DNA from 2 places in the Arthrobacter sp. NPDC080086 genome. Region 1 is predicted to be linked to the other one. Evidence: riboswitches for the same ligand, from Rfam matches in the RefSeq annotation. Region 1 holds a riboswitch; the other holds the start of a gene.
The links. A riboswitch is a leader RNA that binds a small molecule or an ion and turns the genes downstream of it on or off. The one in region 1 is predicted to bind glycine.
Positions count from the first base shown of each region.

Region 2: linked by a shared signal. The riboswitch ahead of gcvT (glycine cleavage system aminomethyltransferase GcvT) and the one ahead of gcvP (aminomethyl-transferring glycine dehydrogenase) in region 1 are both predicted to bind glycine.

Region 1 is NZ_JBFBKP010000024.1:3,690-9,933, forward strand. It holds gene AB0305_RS10385 (MFS transporter) at 1-1,169, opposite strand, end outside; gene AB0305_RS10390 (TetR/AcrR family transcriptional regulator) at 1,237-1,776, shown strand; glycine riboswitch at 2,218-2,315, shown strand; gene gcvP (aminomethyl-transferring glycine dehydrogenase) at 2,485-5,346, shown strand; gene gcvT (glycine cleavage system aminomethyltransferase GcvT) at 5,355-6,244, shown strand, end outside.
Region 2 is NZ_JBFBKP010000002.1:41,310-47,553, forward strand. It holds gene gcvP (aminomethyl-transferring glycine dehydrogenase) at 1-1,177, opposite strand, end outside; gene gcvH (glycine cleavage system protein GcvH) at 1,250-1,630, opposite strand; gene gcvT (glycine cleavage system aminomethyltransferase GcvT) at 1,672-2,799, opposite strand; glycine riboswitch at 2,926-3,056, opposite strand; glycine riboswitch at 3,070-3,167, opposite strand; gene AB0305_RS01355 (hypothetical protein) at 3,334-3,660, opposite strand; gene AB0305_RS01360 (ESPR-type extended signal peptide-containing protein) at 3,891-6,068, opposite strand; gene AB0305_RS01365 (hypothetical protein) at 6,123-6,244, shown strand, end outside.

The sequences.
Region 1 (6,244 bases):
TCGGCCGCCCCCACACCCAGGCACAGCACCAGGAGTGCCGCCAGCAGCATAGCGGGCCCGGAACTGTGGCCACCGAAGGCCACCAGCGCGTACCCGGCGGCGCTGAACAGCAGGCCGCCGGCGACGACGAACCCGGGCCGGACCTTCCGCACCAGCGGGACCACCAGCAGCCCGGCCGTCACGGTCGCGGCCAGCGCGGGCACCATCGCCAGCCCGGACTCGGACGGTGTCTGTCCCTCCAGGAGCTGGAGGTGCTGGGCAAGGAAGAGGATGAAGCCGTTGTAGGAGAACAACGCCAGGACGTTGGCCGTGATGGCCGTGCTGAACACGGGATTGCCGAACAGGCCCAGATCCAGCAGGGGAGCGGTGGTTGCGCCCGCGGCAAGCCTGCGCTGCCGCCGGACAAAGGCGTACCCCATGACCAGCCCCGCGCCGAGGGCCGCCAGCGGCACCGGGCCCGCACCCTCCACGGCCAGCATCTTGATGCCGTAGACGGTCGGCGCCATGGCCAGCATGGACAGCGCGATGCTGGGCAGATCCACCGGCCCGGGGTTCGGGTCCCGGGATTCGGGGATGAAGGAGGGCCCGAGCAGCAGCAAGGGCACGATGATGGGAACCGCCATCAGCAATACCGCGCCCCACCAGAGGTGCTCCACCAGCCAGCCGCCCAGCACCGGACCCAGGGCCGCGCCGCCGGAGAAGCCCGCTGCCCAGATGGCCACCGCCAGGCGACGCCGGTTCGGTTCCGGGAAGATGTTCCGGATCAGCGACAGCGTGGAGGGCATCAGCATGGCCCCGAAGAACCCCAGAGCCGCACGGCCGGCCACCAGCCACTCGGGGCCGGGGGCGAATGCCGTCGCGGCGGACACTGCCGCGAAGCCGGCTGCGCCGGTGAAAAGCAGCCGCCGGCGGCCGATCCGGTCCCCGAGGCTGCCCATCGCAACCAGCAGGCCTGCGAGCACCAGCGGGTACACATCGACCATCCAGAGCAGCTGGACGCCGGTGGCATTCAGGTCCCGGGCGATCGCGGGCAGGGCAAAGGTCAGTGCGGTGTTGTCGACCGCCACCAGGAGGACCGGGAACATCAGCAGCGACAACGCCAGCCAGTCCCGCCACGGCGCCCGGGAGCGCGTCGCGGGATGCCCGGCATCAGGAAGCAAGGTCTTCATCCGAATAACTGTACCGTCTGGACGGTATAGTTAAGAAATCCGGCGCCCACCGGGCATGATGGGAGCCATGCCCAGGAAACCCGTCGCCCGCGAGGCCGTCCTCGACGCCTTCGAATCTTTGCTCATTGCCGAGGGGGAGCGGGCCGCCACCCTCGACGCGGTGGCAAAGCGGGCCGGGGTCTCCAAGGGCGGCTTGCTGTACCACTTCCCGAACAAGGAGGCCATGATCGCGGTCCTCCTGGAACGGCTGGACCGGCTGCTGGCCGAGGACCTGGCCGCCATGGCCGCGGCGCCGGAGGGCGCCGCCGCCTACTTCATTAGGTCTTCGGTCTGGGCTGATACCGCCCTGGACCGGGTCTTCGTCGCGGCCACCCGGCTCGCCGAGGTGGCGCACGCCGAGACCCTGCGCCGCATGGCCGGTGTGCAGGCCAGTTGGCTGGAACTGCTCGCCGCCGACGTCGGGCCCGGAATGGCCAAGGCTGTGCTCTACATGGGGGACGGGCTGTATTTCAACGCCATGCTGGCCCGCAGTGCGGGTGCCACGCCGCTGGCGGTGGACGACGACGTCGAGAGCCTCCTCGCCGCCGTCGACCGCCTCCGCCCCTAAGGACGCTCCCTCACGTCCGGCACCTCTCCAGTGGACGATCCCTCACGTCCGGCGTCACTCAACGGGACGCTCCCTCACGTCCGGCGGCACTCCAGCGGATGCTCTCTCACGTCCGGCGTCACTCCAGCGGACGCTCCCTCAGATTTGGTGCTTCTCCGGCGGTCGCTCCCTCACGTCCGGCGTCACTCCGGCCGACGCTCCCTCACGTCCGGCGTTCATTTGAGGGACGCACCCGCAAGTCGGGTGAGCGGGCTTTCTGGAATTAACCTCCGAACCTGAGGGAGCGTCGTGGAAATGTAAGCCGGAGGTGAGGGAGGGTCGCGGGAAACCGCGCCGAAAGTGAGGGAGCGTCGGGCGGGGAGAAATGAAGTTTGCGGAGGCGGGCTCCGGCGTAGGACAATGAATGCTGTGACCATGGTCACGAGCAACTGAATATGCCTTTGATCTGCGGCGGGAGAGTCCTGCCAGTAGTACACGCAGGCGCCGTAGGAGCAAATCCTCCCCAGGAATCTCTCAGGCCCATGTACCGCCGCGGCGAGGCCACTCTGGAAAGCAGCGCGCCACAAGTCCCCCGGGATGCCGCGCTCACCGACGGTGCAAGCGGGACCCCGCCAAGGGTCCCGCGGAAACTCTCAGGTCCAATACAGAGCGGGGAGGAACCCGAATCACTGCGGCGTACCCTGCGCCGCCTTAGTTATGGAGTTCCTTGTGACCGTTACCTCAGCCTCCACGTCCTTCGTCGACAGGCATATCGGCGCCCGCCGCCAGGCCGACGTCGAGACCATGCTCAAGGCCGTCGGCTACGACACCGTTGACGCGCTCGTTGACACCGCCGTTCCCAAGGACATCCGTCAGGACTCCGGCCTGGCACTGACCGCCGCGCTGAGCGAGGTGGAGGTCCTGGCCGAGCTGCGCAAGCTCGCCGCCAAGAATAAGACCGCCGTGCAGATGATCGGCCAGGGCTACTACGACACCGTCACCCCGGCCGTCATCCGCCGCAACATCCTCGAAGCCCCGGCCTGGTACACCGCCTACACCCCGTACCAGCCCGAGATCTCCCAGGGCCGGCTCGAGGCCCTGCTGAACTTCCAGACCATGGTCCAGGACCTGGTGGGCCTGCCGATCGCCAACGCCTCGCTGCTGGACGAAGCAACCGCCGTCGCCGAGGCCGTGCTGATGATGCGCCGGGCCAACAAAAATAAGGACGCCCGCGACGGCAAGACCGTCATGGACGCCGACTGCCTGCCCCAGACCATCGCGATCGTCAAGGGCCGCGCCGAGGCCCTCGGCTTCGAGGTTGAGGTCGCCGACCTGTCCAAGGGTCTCCCGGAGGGTGCCATCAACGGCATCGTGCTGCAGCAGCCCGGCGCCTCCGGCCGCGTCCTCGACCACTCCGCCGTGATCGCCGAGGCCAAGGAACGCGGCGCGCTCGTCACCGTCGCCGCTGACCTGCTGTCCCTGACCCTGATCACCCCTCCCGGCGAGCAGGGCGCGGACATCGCCGTCGGCTCCGCCCAGCGCTTCGGCGTACCGCTGTTCTTCGGCGGCCCGCACGCGGCCTACATGGCAGTCCAGAAGGGCCTGGAGCGCTCCATGCCCGGCCGCCTGGTAGGCGTCTCCAAGGACTCCGCCGGCATCCCCGCCTACCGCCTGGCCCTGCAGACCCGCGAACAGCACATCCGCCGCGAGAAGGCCACCTCCAACATCTGCACCGCGCAGGCGCTGCTGGCCATCGTCGCCTCGTTCTACGCCGTCTACCACGGCCCCGACGGGCTCAAGGCCATCGCCGAGACCGTCCACGGCCACGCCCGGACCATCGCCGCATCGCTGAAGGCCGCCGGCCTGGACGTGCTGCAGACCTCGTTCTTCGACACCGTCACCGTCTCGGTGCCGGGGAAGGCCGCCGAGATCATCGCCGCCGCCGACGCCAAGGGCATCAACCTGCGTTCCATCGACGCCGATACTGTCGGCATCTCCGCCGATGAGGCCACGACGACGGCGATCGTCGCCGACGTCGTCGCCGCCTTCGGCGCGAGCGTGGCCGACCCTGCCTCAGGCACGGATACTGCCTTCGCCCTGGACTCCGCCGTCGAACGCAGCTCCGACTACCTCCAGCACCCGGTCTTCAACACCCACCGCTCCGAGACCCAGCTGCTGCGCTACATCCGCCGTCTCTCGGACCGCGACCTGGCCCTGGACCGCACCATGATCCCGCTGGGCTCCTGCACCATGAAGCTGAACGCCACGGCCGAGATGGAAGCCATCTCCTGGCCGGAATTCGCCTCCATCCACCCGTTCGCCCCGGAATCCCAGACCGCCGGCTGGCGCGAACTGATCGATGACCTCGAAGCGCAGCTGACCGAGATCACCGGCTACGACCAGGTCTCCATCCAGCCGAACGCCGGATCCCAGGGCGAGCTCGCCGGCCTGCTGGCCATCCGCGGCTACCACCTCTCCCGCGGCGACGAGCAGCGCAACGTCTGCCTCATCCCGGCCTCCGCGCACGGCACCAACGCCGCCTCCGCGGTGCTCGCCGGCATGAAGGTCATCGTCGTCGCCACCGACTCCGACGGCACCATCGACCACGCCGACCTGCAGGCCAAGATCGAGCAGCACAAGGACGCCCTGTCCTGCATCATGATCACCTACCCGTCCACGCACGGGGTGTACGACGCCGACGTCCGCGAGGTCTGCGACGCGATCCACGCCGCCGGCGGGCAGGTCTACATCGACGGCGCCAACCTCAACGCCCTCGTCGGCCTCGCCCAGCCGGGCCAGTTCGGCGGGGACGTCTCGCACCTGAACCTGCACAAGACCTTCTGCATCCCGCACGGCGGCGGCGGACCCGGCGTCGGCCCGGTCGCCGCCAAGGCCCACCTGGCACCGTTCATGCCCGGCAACGCGGCGGATCCGGCCAACGGCGCTGACAACACCCCGATCTCCGCCTCCCGCTACGGCTCCGCCGGCGTCCTGCCCATCTCCTGGGCCTACGTGAAGCTCATGGGCGGCGAGGGCCTGACCGAGGCCACGAAGTCGGCGCTGCTCGCGGCCAACTACATCGCGGCCCGCCTGAACGACTCCTTCCCGGTGCTCTACACCGGCGAGGGCGGCCTGGTGGCGCACGAGTGCATCCTGGACCTGCGCGAACTCACCGCCAAGACCGGCGTCACCGCCGAGGACGTCGCCAAGCGCCTGATCGACTACGGCTTCCACGCCCCCACCCTGGCGTTCCCCGTGGCCGGCACCCTGATGGTCGAACCCACCGAATCCGAGGATCTCGGCGAGATCGACCGGTTCATCACCGCGATGATCGCGATCCGCGCCGAGATCGACCAGGTCGCCCACGGCGACTTCACCGTCGAGCACAGCCCGCTGCGCAACGCCCCGCACACCGCGGCCGCGACCATCAGCACGGACTGGGACCGTTCCTACTCCCGCGAGCAGGCCGTCTTCCCGGTCCACACGCTCAAGCAGGACAAGTACTTCCCGCCGGTCGGCCGGATCGACGGCGCCGCCGGGGACCGCAACCTGATCTGCTCCTGCCCGCCGCTGTCCGAATTCGAAAACTGAGGCCACCGATGACTGAGAACTACACCGCCCTGTACGAAGAGCACAAGAAGCTCGGCGCCTCCTTCACCGACTTCGGCGGCTGGCAGATGCCGCTGAAGTACGGCTCCGAGCTCGCCGAACACCACGCCGTCCGCGCCTCCGCGGGCCTGTTCGACCTCTCCCACATGGGCGAGGTCTGGGTCACCGGCCCCGAGGCCGCGGCCTTCCTCGACTACGCCCTGGTTGGCAAGATCTCCGCCATGGCCGTCGGCAAGGCAAAGTACTCGCTGATCTGCAACGAAGACGGCGGCATCATCGACGACCTCATCACCTACCGCCGCCCGGCGGGGGCCGACGGTACGGACGCCTTCCTCGTGGTGCCCAACGCCGGCAACGCCAAGGTCGTCGCCGCGGCCCTGGCGGAGCGGGCCGGTTCTGCCCGGGAGGGCGGCTTCGACGTCACGGTCCGGGACGCGTCCGCCGAGATCTCGCTGGTCGCGGTCCAGGGCCCCAAGGCCGAAGCCATCCTGCTCCGCCTGGTTCCCGCCGCCCAGCACGAACTCGTCACCGGCCTGAAGTACTACGCCGCCGTCGAGGTGCCCTTCATGGTTGCCGGCGCCGGCAAGGACCTGCTGCTCGCCCGTACCGGTTACACCGGCGAGGACGGCTTCGAGATCTTCGTGGACAACGACGACGCCGCCGCCCTCTGGCAGGCGTTGATCGCCATCGCCGAGGAGGGGGAACTGACTCCGGCCGGGCTCGCCTCCCGTGACTCCCTGCGGCTGGAGGCCGGCATGCCGCTCTACGGCAACGAACTCTCGCTCCAGGGCGATCCCTTCGCCGCCGGCCTCGGCCCCGTCGTCGCCCTCTCCAAGGAGGCCGACTTCGTCGGCAAGGCCGCGCTCGCCGCCAAGAAGGA
Region 2 (6,244 bases), on a different contig from region 1:
GGCCGGCGGCCAGCGTGGCGGTCAGGCGGTGCACGCGCTGGGCGATGCGCTTCAGGCCTTGCGGGCCGTGGTAGACGGCGTACATCGATGCCATCACGCCCAGCAGCACCTGCGCGGTACAGATGTTCGAGGTGGCTTTCTCGCGGCGGATGTGCTGCTCGCGCGTCTGCAGCGCGAGGCGGTAGGCGGAGTTGCCTTGCGCATCCACCGTTACGCCAACGAGGCGACCGGGCATCGAGCGCTTGAATGCATCGCGCACAGCCATGTAACCGGCGTGCGGGCCGCCAAAGCCGAACGGCACGCCAAAGCGCTGCGTGTTGCCGATGACCACATCGGCACCCCATTCGCCCGGGGCCACCAGCAGCGTGAGCGCCAGCAGGTCAGCGGCTGCAACCACCAGACCGCCCGCAGCATGCACGGCATCGGTCAGCGCTTGGTATGTCGACAGATCACCCAGCAGCGCACCGTTGGCGCCGGGGTATTGCAGCAGCACGCCAAAGGCGTCGTGCTTGGCAGCGTCAGCAGCGGGGCCGGTTACCACTTGCACGCCGATCGGCTCGGCACGCGTGCGCACGACTTCCAGCGTTTGCGGCAGCACGTCGTCGGCCACGAAGAACACGGTCGACTTCGACTTGCCAATGCGTTGCAGCAGCGTCATCGCTTCCGCAGCGGCGGTGGCTTCGTCCAGCATCGACGCGTTGGCGATGTCCATCGCCGTGAGGTCGATCACCATCTGCTGGAAGTTCAGCATCGCCTCCAGGCGGCCCTGCGAGATTTCGGGCTGATACGGCGTGTAGGCCGTGTACCAAGCCGGGTTCTCAAGGATGTTGCGCAGGATCACGCCCGGCGTGTGCGTGCCGTAATAGCCCTGGCCGATCAGGCTCTTGACCACGCGGTTCTGCCCGGCGATGCCGCGCAGCTTGGCCAGCGCCGCTTCTTCAGTCAGCGGTTGCGTGAATTCGCCCAGCGGCATGCCGTCTTGGCGACGAATGGCGGGCGGGATCACGGCGTCGATCAGCGCGGCGCGGCTGTCGTAGCCGAGCGCGGCAAGCATCTGCGCTTGCTCGTCGGCCGACGGGCCGATGTGGCGATGTGCGAAGGCGTCGCGCGCCTCCAGGTCAGCCAGGGTGGGGCGTTCGGCAGCAAGCGCCGAGGAAGCGGGGTGCGGAGCGTTCATGGCAAGGGCTCGAAATTCAGGCAAAAAGCCGACACGGCGCAGGTCTGAGCGCGCATCGGCTTGGGGACCGGCTTAGCCGATCTTGGCTTCGTACTGCGCAGCCGACATCAGGGCGTTCACGTCGTCGGCGTTGGCCGGCTTGATCTTGAACAGCCACGCGTCGTAAGCACCAGCGTTGACCGACTCCGGCGCGTCGACAGCATCCTCATTCTTGGCGACGATTTCGCCCGACACCGGCGCGTAGATGTCGGAAGCCGCCTTGACCGATTCCACCACGGCAATCGCTTCGTCCCTGGCGACGGTGCGGCCAGCGTCCGGCAACTCGAGGAACACGATGTCGCCCAACGCATCTTGCGCGTAATCGGTGATGCCGATGGTCAGCGTGCCGTCGGCTTCAACGCGGATCCACTCGTCGTGTTCGGTGTACTTCAGATCGGCGGGGACGTTGCTCATGAAAGGTTTCTCCGGAAGATTGGAATGATGGGAATTCGGGTTCAGCTGACCAGCGCCTTGCCATTGCGCACGAACGGCAGTTTAACCACAGTCGCGGTCAACTTGCGGTCGCGGATCTCGACCTGCACGTCGGTGCCGATGGCGACATCCTTGGGCAAGCGCGCCAACGCGATGGAGAGCGACAGGCTCGGGCTGAAGGTGCCGCTGGTGATCTCGCCGTCACCGGCGGGGGTGATGACTTTCTGGTGGGCGCGCAGTACGCCGCCCTTGTCACGCAGGATCAGGCCGACGAACTGGTCGCGCTGGCCGCCGGCTTGCAGCGCAGCCTTGCCGATGAAGTCGCGCTCGCTTTGCAAATCGACCGTCCAGGCGAGGCCGGCGTCGAGCGGCGAGACGTGCTCATCCATGTCCTGGCCATAGAGGTTCATGCCGGCTTCCAGACGCAGCGTGTCGCGTGCGCCGAGGCCTGCCGGGCGCACGCCGGCCTGCAGCAGGCGCTCCCATACGCCGGCGATCTGCGCGGCGGGCACGACCAGCTCAAAGCCGTCTTCACCGGTGTAGCCGGTGCGCGCGACCATGATTTCGCCCACGCCGTCGACGGTGACAAAGCCCGCGTTGAATGGCTTGAGCGCCTCGCCCACGGCCTGCGTGCCGGGCAGCGCGGCATAGGTCTTGGCGCGCGCGTTCGGGCCCTGCACCGCGAGGATGCCCAGCGGCTCGGCGCCGGCGTTGTTATCGGAGCGGCGCGGGGTGATGGTCACGCCTGTGCCGGCGGCTTCGTTCTGCGCGACGATCCATTCGAGATCAGTCGGTGCGGTGCCGGCGTTCACGACCAGGCGGAACCAGTCTTCACGGAAGAAGTAGACGATCAGATCGTCGATCACGCCGCCCTTGGGGTTGAGCATGCAGCTGTAGAGCGCCTTGCCCGGGGTTTGCAGCTTGTCGACGTTGTTGGCGAGCAGCCCACGCAGGAAGTCGCGCACGCGCGCGCCGGTGAGGTCGACCACGCACATGTGCGAGACGTCGAAGATACCGGCGTCTTGCCGCACAGCATGGTGTTCTTCGATCTGGGAGCCATAGTTGACGGGCATGTCCCAGCCGCCAAAGTCGACCATGCGGGCGCCCAGCGAGCGGTGGATGGCATTGAGCGGCGTGTGTTGGAGCGTCATGGAATCTCTCGGCTTGGGCGCCGCCGGTGGCCTCGGCGTGGCGCGTTATTCGGGACCAGAAAAGCAAAAAGGCCACCTGCGCAGCCTGATGCCTCATGGTGACGCCATGAAGATGCAAGCCGCGCAGATGGCCCCTCTGTCCTTGGTACCTGAGAGATTGCGAAGCGCGGTACGCATAGCGGTGCGCGCCGGTTCGTGAGCCCCTTCGGTGGGCGCCTGCAGTGGTCGTGCAGCGCCAGCTCTCCAGAGTGCGGTCAGACGCATGTCTGGCCGATCCACCCGGTCCTGGATGCCTGAGAGTTTTCGGGTGCTACCCCTTCGGCGGCGACAGACCTGATGTGGCTGGCGCGCTCTCCCGGATGGATGCGCGGAATGTACGGAAGGGGGCTGGGATTGTCAATCAGGACAAATCGGCGGCGTTTTTTGGCGGTCACGCTGTCCAAAAAACTGGCCGCACCTCGCGCGGCGTGTCGATATCGCCCAGCCCGAGGTGCGGCCGATCGCGGGTCGTCGGAAACGCGGCTCAGTTGCCGCTCACTTGCCGATCTGGCGGCTCACCTGGTTTTCCTGCTGGTTCAGCGTGCGTTGTTCCTGCTTGGTGATGTGGCCCCCGTTCTGGGCGGCCATGTCGCGCTCTTCCTGACGGATCTGGCGATCCTCCTTGTGCAGCGCCTTGGCTTGGCTCTTGGTGATTTCGCCTTCCTTCACCTCGTTATGGATGCGCTTGTTCTGGTTGGCCAAGCGGTGGTTGACCTCGGCGCGGCGCGGGTGATCTTTCTGCCATTGCGTTTGTGCGAAGGCGCCAGTGGTGGCGGACAGGGCGACGGCAGTGACAGCCAGGACTTTGACGATGCGGTTCATGGTTTTCCTCCGGTGGGCGGCTGACCGATTCAGCCGCTGTCCTGTCTATAACGAAGCGTTCCGGCGCAAAGCTGACTGCGGTCGTGTAACAGCGCGTAAGCCGTGTAACGCCAACGGAGAAAGCGAGGGGCACAAACGATTGCGTGCGACGTGCAAGTCGGCGCGCAAACAAAAACGGACGCGCCCGTGAGGTACGCGTCCGCAAACTTCAAACAATCAACGCCGTTGGGTTACCAGCCGAAACCAGCGCCCACGCCCACGTTGTACTCCTTGCCGCCAGCGGTGGAGCCGCCGATCGTTACCGTGGCGCGCGAGCCGATCTTGCGCTGGTAGCCGATCGCCAGTGCCGTTTCACCGCGATACAGACCCGTGCCGATCGCCATGCGGTTGTCGGTCTGCAGACCGGCCGCGCTGGCCACCATGGTCGACATTGCAGCGTTCATGGCGCCCACGCGGTTGACCTTGCCGTCGATCTGGTTGACCTGGCTCTGCAAATTGCCCACGGCTTGTTGGGTGGCGTCAGCTTGCGCCTTGACGTCCTTGAACTGGCCGTAGTTGACTGCATCGGTATCGTTCACGCCGGCCTTCACATTGGTGATGATGCGTTCGTTACCGACAGAACCCACGGACACGGTGTTCTCGCGGTCTGCGACCGAGTTGGCGCCCAGGGCGACGCTGTTCGCCGCCGACGCCACCGCGTTGGCACCTGCTGCCGTCGCGTAGTTGCCGGTAGCCTGCGCCTCCTCTTTCGGGCCACGGATTTCGCCGCCGCCGCTGCCGACAAATCGGGGGTTGTCTTGGCCGCCGCCCGTCGAGCCGCCTTCCAGGCTGAAAACGCGCTTGTCCAGGTTGTCGAGTGCACCGCCGACATCATGGTACTTGTCCCCGTTTTGGAACGAATACGTTGGGCCTGTCCACACGCCGTTGTTGAAGGAAGCGCCACCGCCCAGTGCGCTGCCAACGCCATTGAGCTGGCTGAAGTTGACGGCATCGTTGGCATTCACGCCATTGGCGATGTTCGACAGCTTGACCGGCGCCGTTGCAGGAACCATGGTGCCCGTGCCGTCGTCCTTCAGGCCACCCAGCGTGACGCTGTCTTTCTTATCGCTGTCGTATGTCACGGCGTTGGCCAGCTTGCCATCATTGCCCACTAGGCCTGCGTCTTTAAGCTGCTTGAAGTTTACGGCGTCGGTGTCATCCGTACCCGCTTTCACGTTCTTGATCTGCACTGGGCCAGTGCCACCAGTCGGATTCTTGAGCGTGATAGTGTCACCGGCTGCGTCGTACTGAACAGAATTGGCGGCAGCCTTTGCAGCCTGCTCAGCCGTGCTCTTGACGTCGAACAGTTGACCACCGTTGACGGCGTCCTTGCTGTCCTTGGCCACATCGCCATTGGCGACGTTATGGATGGCGACACCCGTCGTGCTGGTGCCGCTGTCGAGTGTGACGGAGTTCAGCTTGTCGCCCGTGGTCGGGTCGGTGTCGTACTGAACAGAGTTGGCGGCAGCCTTTGCAGCCTGCTCAGCCGTGCTCTTGACGTCGAACAGTTGGCCACCGTTGACGGCGTCCTTGCTGTCCTTAACCACATCGCCGTTGGCGACGTTATGGATAGCGACACCCGTCGTGCTGGTGCCGCTGTCGAGCGTGACGGAGTTCAGCTTGTCGCCTGTGGTCGGGTCGGTGTCGTACTGAACAGAATTGGCGGCAGCCTTCGCAGCCTGCTCAGCCGTACTCTTGACGTCGAACAGTTGACCACCATTGACGGCGTCCTTGCTGTCCTTGGCCACATCGCCATTGGCGACGTTATGGATGGCGACACCCGTCGTGCTAGTGCCGCTGTCGAGTGTGACGGAGTTCAGCTTGTCCCCGGTGGTCGCGTCGGTGTCGTACTTGACGGCGATGTTGTCCAGGTTGTTGACTTTGGTGGTGTTGGTCTTGATGCGATCGTCGAGGTTACCCAATGCCCCAGGCACGGTGGAGTACGTTGTTCCACCCGTGCTGTCTGGGCCCAACGTGTAGCTCGGGGGAATGACAGCTCCATTTACGGTGCTGATGCGAGCGCCTAGGTAATTGAGAGTGCTATTGAGCTGATTGACAGTCACGGCATCGGATGACGCGACGCCATTTTCAATGCCAGTAAGGCGACGAGTATTGTTCCCTTGGTTTGTAAAGTCGACGACTGCGCCGGTGGCATTTCTACCAAAAGAGATTGGTCCATCAGCATCAGGCTGCTCAATCAAGACTTGGGCAATCGCCCCAGGTGCGGAAAGCGAAGCTGCACCCGCAATTAGTGCAGAGCCAACCGCCTTCACCGCAGTCCGCCCCTTCCCGCGCCCACGCGCAATCTCAGAAACCGCTGCCCATACGCCGGTCGCTTTGTTGAAAACGACACGATATGCCTTGTTCATTTCAATACCTCTGCAGAGATAAAAGTGGAATTCCGCGCCAATCCAAGACGATGGATGGCGACTGCAGAGTTTGTAGAAATCAATGAATCAATTTTTCAAGTTTTTGCACCAATGGCAATAAATTGTGGATTTTCTGATATCAGAATAGTCTTACAAGAAAGTCAGGGAACAACGCT